2 linked regions of the Salipiger abyssi genome follow. The protein of the gene in region 2 interacts with the protein of the main gene of each other region in a pairwise test. Links are inferred from orthologs where the notes say so. Each region holds a gene or a part of one and is shown on either strand. Other genes may lie near its edges.

The links. The genes of interacting proteins can lie anywhere in the genome.
Region 1: the proteins of hfq (region 2) and rho interact in binary tests that used the Escherichia coli proteins (3 or more experiments, as listed by UniProt). The link is inferred for Salipiger abyssi from one-to-one orthologs.

Annotation. Positions count from the first base shown.
Region 1 is NZ_CP015093.1:1,666,312-1,669,661, reverse strand. Bases 1-3,000 are described here. They hold rho (transcription termination factor Rho), read left to right. Parts: upstream 1-864; coding sequence 865-2,136; downstream 2,137-3,000. Other genes in these bases: mnmE (tRNA uridine-5-carboxymethylaminomethyl(34) synthesis GTPase MnmE), read left to right, coding at 2,156-3,000; Ga0080574_RS11630 (Maf family protein), read right to left, coding at 1-334. Also shown: more of mnmE, read left to right, coding at 3,001-3,350. UniProt on the Escherichia coli protein: Facilitates transcription termination by a mechanism that involves Rho binding to the nascent RNA, activation of Rho's RNA-dependent ATPase activity, and release of the mRNA from the DNA template.
Region 2 is NZ_CP015093.1:3,445,365-3,448,933, forward strand. Bases 332-3,199 are described here. They hold hfq (RNA chaperone Hfq), read left to right. Parts: upstream 332-1,579; coding sequence 1,580-1,819; downstream 1,820-3,199. Other genes in these bases: ntrX (nitrogen assimilation response regulator NtrX), read left to right, coding at 332-811; Ga0080574_RS20370 (hypothetical protein), read left to right, coding at 792-1,412; hflX (GTPase HflX), read left to right, coding at 1,837-3,090; Ga0080574_RS20385 (phosphotransferase family protein), read right to left, coding at 3,149-3,199. Also shown: more of ntrX, read left to right, coding at 1-331; more of Ga0080574_RS20385, read right to left, coding at 3,200-3,569. UniProt on the Escherichia coli protein: RNA chaperone that binds small regulatory RNA (sRNAs) and mRNAs to facilitate mRNA translational regulation in response to envelope stress, environmental stress and changes in metabolite concentrations.

The sequences.
Region 1 (3,350 bases), 1.8 Mb from region 2 along the record:
CGGAAAACAACTGATGCCGCTGACCGCGCAGACGCACGAGCTGAGCGCGTGCGTCCTCCGGGGTTTCGGGTTTGGTAAAGATCTCGGTACCGAGCGCGAGGATCTGGTCACAGCCCAGAACGAACGCCTCGGGATGGCGCTGCGAAACGCGGCGGGCTTTGAATTCGGCCAGGGCATCGGCCATGTCGCGCGGCCCGGCACCTTCCTGGGCGAGCGAGTCGCGCAGCGCAGCTTCGTCGACGCGCGGCCTCTCGATTCGGAAGGGCACGGCGGCGTTTTGCAGCATCTCTGCCCGGATCTGCGAGCCGGACGCCAAAATGAACGGCGGGGCCATGTGGAAAAACCTGTCGAAATCTAAGGGGCCTTGTCAGGGGAGCGTTCTGGGGAAAATCGCTCCGACATGCAAGCCGGGGGAAAACCGGCACAGTTCACGACGCGCCGGACCGAGTCGTTCGGTTGTGGGGAAGGATAACTTTGTGCTGAGGATGAGCTTTCGCAGACGCCAACTGTCCAAGGGTTATTCAGGGGATAAGAATACGCGTCAATCCACTGAAATTAAATTATTAATTTTAGAGAATGTTAAGAACAAGGCGTCGCTACGCACAGAATTGCCCACAGCTCTGTGTCCTTGGGACAAGACGCGCATAAGCGAATAATCCACCGGTGGCATGGGTTCCTAATCTCAAAATCATCTTTTCTCTTTTCTCTTAAAGATTGGTTTCGAACCCCCACGGGCGGCCATGTGCGAGAAAGATTGACTCGGGAGACGGAGCGCATTACCTCCCTTTGCGATACCCGTCCGGGTGTGATTTTCCCAGAGACCGACAGATACGGGGCCGTATGACCGGCCCGGAAGGATTCATGATGAGCATCGAGAAGCTCAACCTCTCCGACCTGAAGGCGAAGAGCCCCAAAGATCTGCTCGCCATGGCCGAGGAGCTCGAGATCGAGAACGCCTCGACCATGCGCAAGGGCGAGATGATGTTCCAGATCCTGCGCGAACGCGCGGATGAGGACTGGCAGATCTTTGGCGATGGTGTGCTCGAGGTGCTTCAGGACGGGTTCGGTTTCCTGCGCTCGCCGGAAGCGAACTATCTGCCCGGTCCCGACGATATCTATGTCTCGCCGGACATGATCCGGAAATACTCGCTGCGCACCGGCGACACGGTGGAGGGCGAGATCCGCGCGCCCGATGGCGAGGAGCGCTATTTCGCGCTGGTGGATGTCACCAAGATCAATTTCGAGGATCCGGAGCGCGCGCGGCACAAGATCGCCTTCGACAACCTGACGCCGCTCTATCCGGACGAACGGCTGACGATGGAGATCGAGGATCCGACGATCAAGGACCGCTCGGCCCGGATCATCGACCTGGTCTCGCCCATCGGCAAGGGCCAGCGCTCGCTCATCGTGGCGCCGCCGCGGACCGGTAAGACGGTGCTGCTCCAGAATATCGCGACGAGCATCGAAAAGAACCATCCGGAGTGCTATCTGATCGTGCTGCTGATCGACGAGCGGCCGGAAGAGGTGACGGATATGCAGCGCTCGGTGAAGGGGGAGGTGATTTCCTCTACCTTTGACGAACCGGCGACGCGGCATGTTGCGGTTTCGGAAATGGTCATCGAGAAAGCCAAACGTCTGGTGGAACACAAGCGAGATGTTGTGATCCTTCTGGACTCGATCACCAGACTTGGTAGAGCATTCAACACAGTTGTGCCGTCCTCGGGGAAGGTGCTGACCGGTGGTGTGGATGCCAACGCCTTGCAACGACCGAAGCGGTTCTTCGGCGCGGCGCGGAATATCGAAGAGGGCGGATCTCTGACGATCATCGCAACGGCGCTGATCGACACCGGATCGCGCATGGATGAGGTGATCTTTGAGGAATTCAAGGGCACCGGCAACTCCGAGATCGTGCTGGATCGGAAGGTTGCGGACAAGCGGGTCTTCCCGGCGATCGACATTCTGAAGTCGGGTACGCGGAAGGAAGACCTTCTGGTCGACAAGATTGATCTGCAAAAGACCTTTGTGCTGCGGCGGATCCTGAATCCGATGGGCACCACGGATGCCATCGAATTCCTGCTGTCGAAGCTCAAGCAGACCAAGACGAACTCGGAATTCTTCGACTCGATGAACAGCTAGGACCGGCCGGGAGGCAGGTTTGGACACCATCTTTGCCCTTGCGAGCGCGCCGGGAAAGGCCGGCGTGACAGTGATCCGCGTTTCCGGGACGAAAGCCTGGGACGCGGCGTCGCGTCTTGCCGGAACTTTGCCGGCGCCGCGCCAGGCTGTGCTGCGGCGGTTGCGGGATGCGGAGGGGCAGGTTCTCGACGAGGCGTTGCTGCTGCTGTTCGAGGACGGCGCAAGTTTTACCGGCGAGACGGTCGCGGAATTTCATCTGCATGGCAGCGTTGCCATCCAGCGTGCTGTTTTGCGAGCGCTGGAGAAGATGGCGGGGCTTCGCCTTGCAGAGCCGGGTGAGTTTACCCGCCGGGCCCTGGAGAACGACCGTCTGGATCTGACGCAGGTCGAGGCCTTGGCAGATCTCATCGAATCTGAAACGGAGAGCCAAAGGCGACAGGCGTTGCGCGTCTTTGGCGGTGCACTGGGAAAAACCGTGGAGATCTGGCGGCGGGATCTCATCGAAGCGGCGTCTCTGCTGGAGGTCACGATTGATTTCGCTGACGAAGAGGTTCCCGTCGATGTGTCGGACCGGGTTGCGGAGTTGATCACTCTGGTCTCCGGGTCGCTGGATCGGGAACTCGCCGGCATCGACGCAGCGGAGCGGATCCGAACGGGATTTGAGGTCGCCATTCTGGGTGCGCCGAATGTCGGCAAATCCAGTCTTCTGAACGCGCTGGCGGGGCGAGAAGCAGCTATTACGTCCGAGATCGCCGGGACAACGCGTGATGTGATCGAGGTCAGGATGGATATCGCCGGGTTGCCGGTGACGCTGCTCGATACGGCAGGGTTGCGGGAAGCGCAGGATCCGGTGGAAAAGATCGGGATTACGCGGGCGCGGGCGCGGGCAAAAACGGCGGATCTGCGGGTGCTGCTATTGGATGATCGCGGCATGCCGGATATGGAGTTGGGGGACGAGGATATCGTGCTGCGGTCAAAGGCCGATCTGTCAGGGGATGCGGATGGAATTTCCGCGCTGACGGGACAGGGGATAGATCTTCTGATCGCGGAGATCGGTGCGCGCCTTTTCGACAAGGTTCAGGCGGCGGGGTTGGCGACGCGGGAACGGCATCGTGTTGCCTTCCTTCAGGGGAAATCCGCGCTGGGGGCCGCACAGGAGATGCTCATGCGCGGGCCGGACTGGTATGATCTGGCGGCGGAAGAAATTCGGACGG
Region 2 (3,569 bases):
CGAGACCATGGAAGAGGTGCTGTTCGGTCGCGAGACGCCCGAGCGCGGCATCGAACCGGGGCTGCTGGAGCAGGCGCATGGCGGCGTGGTCTATTTCGACGAGGTCGCCGACATGCCGCTCGGCACCCAGTCCAAGATCCTGCGCGTGCTGGTCGACCAGAGCTTTACCCGCGTCGGCGGCGCCGACAAGGTGCGGGTCGATCTGCGGGTGATCTCCTCGACCAACCGCGATCTCGACGAGGAAATCGCGGCGGGCCGCTTCCGTCAGGAGCTTTATCACCGGCTCAACGTGGTGCCGATCGCGGTGCCCTCGCTGGAGGACCGCCGCGAGGATATTCCGATGCTCGCCGGCTATTTCATCGAGGCCTGCAACAAGTCGCAGGGCCTGCCGGTGCGGCCGCTTTCCGAGGATGCGATTGCGCTGATGCAGACGATGATCTGGCCGGGCAATGTGCGCCAGCTCAAGAACCTGGTGGAGCGGGTGCTGATTTTGGGCGAGGGCACTGGCCCCATCGAGGCGCGCGAGCTGCCGCAGGAGGCGCCCGCGGGTGGCGACGAAGAGGGGCGCGTGGTGCTTTCGGGCACGCTGGCGACCCTGCCGCTGCGCGAGGCGCGCGAGGCCTTCGAGCGGGAATATCTGCTCACCCAGATCAACCGGTTCGGCGGCAATATCTCGCGCACTGCGGCCTTTGTCGGCATGGAGCGCTCGGCGCTGCACCGCAAGCTGAAATCGCTGGGCGTGGTGACCGGCTCGAAATCCGGCGGGCGCATCGCCTATGTGGACGAGGATCATGTTCAGCAGGCGGGGTGAGCGGCGGCATCTGCGCGCAGTTGCGCTGAGCATGCTGATCGCGGCGCTGGCGGGATGTTCGGCGCCGGTGGTCTCGACCCAGGCCTCGGAGACAAGCGCGAGCGCCAGCGCACAGGAGGCGCGGATTGCCGAGGTCGCGGCGGAGCTGCGCGCGCTGGGGCCAGGGGTCGACCCGGCAGAGGCGGAACGCGCGGCGCGCATCGCTGTGTTGAAGCCGCTCGACTGGGCGCGCGAATGGCGCGTGGTCGATCCGCCGCTGGTGCATAATTTCAAGGTGGTGAACGGGTTCCGCGACAAGGGCGTCTGCCAGGACTGGGCCGATGCGCTGGAGATCGCGCTGCATGCGGAGGGCTTCCGCACGCTGGAGCTGCACCGGGCCATCGCCAATGCCCGCAATCTCAGCCTCGAACACGCGACCGTGGTGGTCACCGCGCGCGGCCAGAACTGGGAGCAGGGGCTGATCCTCGATCCCTGGCGTCTGGGGCAGGGCCGGCTCTGGTCGGCGCGGGTGCAGGAGGATCCGCGCTACATCTGGGAATCGCGCGAGGCGGTACGGGCCTGGCATCGCGACTGGAAGGCGCGCACGCCGGCAGCGGGCTAGCGCGCTCCGCGCCGTCCTGCCTGCCGCGCGGGCAGTGAGCGGCACGCCGCCCGGCTTTCGGGCAGCGACCGGATTTTTGCACTGGAAGTTCCGGAACCCGCGATACATACTCGGCCGGAAGAGGGAAAGCCGCAAAGCGGCAAAAGGCAAGAACAAAGGCAATTTCAATGGCTTCGGACAGACAAAACCTTCAGGACGCGTTTCTCAACCATGTCCGCAAAACCAAGGTTCCGGTCACTGTATTCCTCATCAACGGCGTGAAATTGCAGGGTGTCATCACCTGGTTCGACAATTTCTGCGTGCTTCTGCGCCGCGACGGGCAGTCGCAGCTGGTCTACAAGCATGCGATTTCGACGATCATGCCGTCGCAGCCGATCAACCTGTATGACGGCGACGGCAGCGATTGAAGGAACACGCAACGCATGTGACCCGCGCCTGGGTCCTGCATCCTGACATCCGCTCGGATCGCGACCGACGCGATGCCGAGATGGCTCTGGAAGAGGCGATGGCGCTGGCTGCCGCGCTCCCCGACCTGGAGGTCGCGGGGGGTATTGTCGTGCCGTTGCGCGATCCGCACCCGGGCACGCTCTTCGGCTCCGGCAAGATCGCCGAGCTGAAGGCGCAGCTCGAGGAGGACGAGATCGAGCTGGTGCTGGTCGACGGGCCGGTGACGCCGGTGCAGCAGCGCAATCTGGAAAAGGAATGGGGCGTTAAGCTGCTCGACCGGACCGGGCTGATCCTCGAGATCTTCTCCGACCGGGCGGCGACGCGCGAGGGCGTGTTGCAGGTCGAGATGGCGGCGCTTTCCTATCAGCGCACGCGGCTGGTGCGGGCCTGGACCCACCTTGAGCGTCAGCGCGGGGGGCTGGGCTTTGTCGGCGGCCCCGGCGAGACGCAGATCGAGGCGGACCGGCGCGCCATCGACGAACAGCTCGTGCGGCTGCGCCGGCAGCTCGATAGGGTGGTCAAGACCCGCGATCTGCACCGCAAGGCGCGCGCCAAGGTGCCGTATCCCATCGTCGCGCTGGTGGGCTATACCAACGCGGGAAAATCCACGCTGTTCAACCGGCTGACCGGCGCCGAGGTGATGGCCAAGGACATGCTCTTTGCCACGCTCGACCCGACCATGCGGGCGGTGCGGCTGCCCACGGGAATCGAGGTGATCCTGTCGGACACGGTGGGGTTCATCTCTGACCTGCCGACCGAGCTGGTGGCCGCCTTCCGCGCCACGCTCGAAGAGGTGCTGGCGGCCGATATCATCCTGCATGTGCGCGATATCTCGCATCCCAATACCGAGGAGCAGGCGCGCGATGTCGCGGCGATCCTGAGCTCTCTGGGCGTGCGCGAGGAGGTGCCGCTGCTGGAGATCTGGAACAAGACCGACCGGCTGGAGCCGGAGGCGCGCGCGGCGGTCGCAACGCGGGCCGAGCGCGAGGAGACGGTCTTTGCGGTCTCGGCGCTGACCGGCGACGGGCTCGACCCGATGTTGCAGGCGGTGACCGGGCGGCTTCAGGGCGAGACCGTGGAAGAGGCGCTGGTGCTGGGCTTCGACGACGGGCGCCGGCGGTCCTGGCTCTTCGGCAAGGGGCTGGTGCAGGACGAGCGTCAAGAGGAGGACGGGTTCCACCTCACAGTGCGCTGGTCGGCGAAGGATCGGGCGCAGTTCGAAACGCTCTGAGCGGGGCCAAGCGTTTTTGAAAACGCTTGCAAATTCCTTGGAAGGAATTTGTGGCGCCTCAGGCGAAGAGCGGCGCTTCGGCGGCCAGGATTTCGCGCGCGGCAAGGTAGCGTGCGCTCTGCCGCAACGACGGCGCGTCCGGCGTGGCGGCCCAGATCCCCAGCGCAAAGAGCCTCTGCAGGACAAGCGACACCTGCGGGTCGGTTCCGGTCTCGCCATAGCCGCGACGCAGCGCCTCGGCGCTGCGGTGGAGATCTTCCGCTGTGCCCGGCTGCGCCATGGCATCGACGAGCAGCGCCACCAGATCGCGCAGCGGCTCGTCCGGCCTGTCATTCTCGAAATCGAGCCCGACCAGCCCGGTGTCCGTGGCGACGAGATTCGACAGGTGCAGGTCGCGATGGGTCACCGCGCGCCGTGCCGGCCTGCCGCGCAGTTCCAGGGCCAGCGCCTCCAGCGCCGCCACCTCGGCACGAAACGCC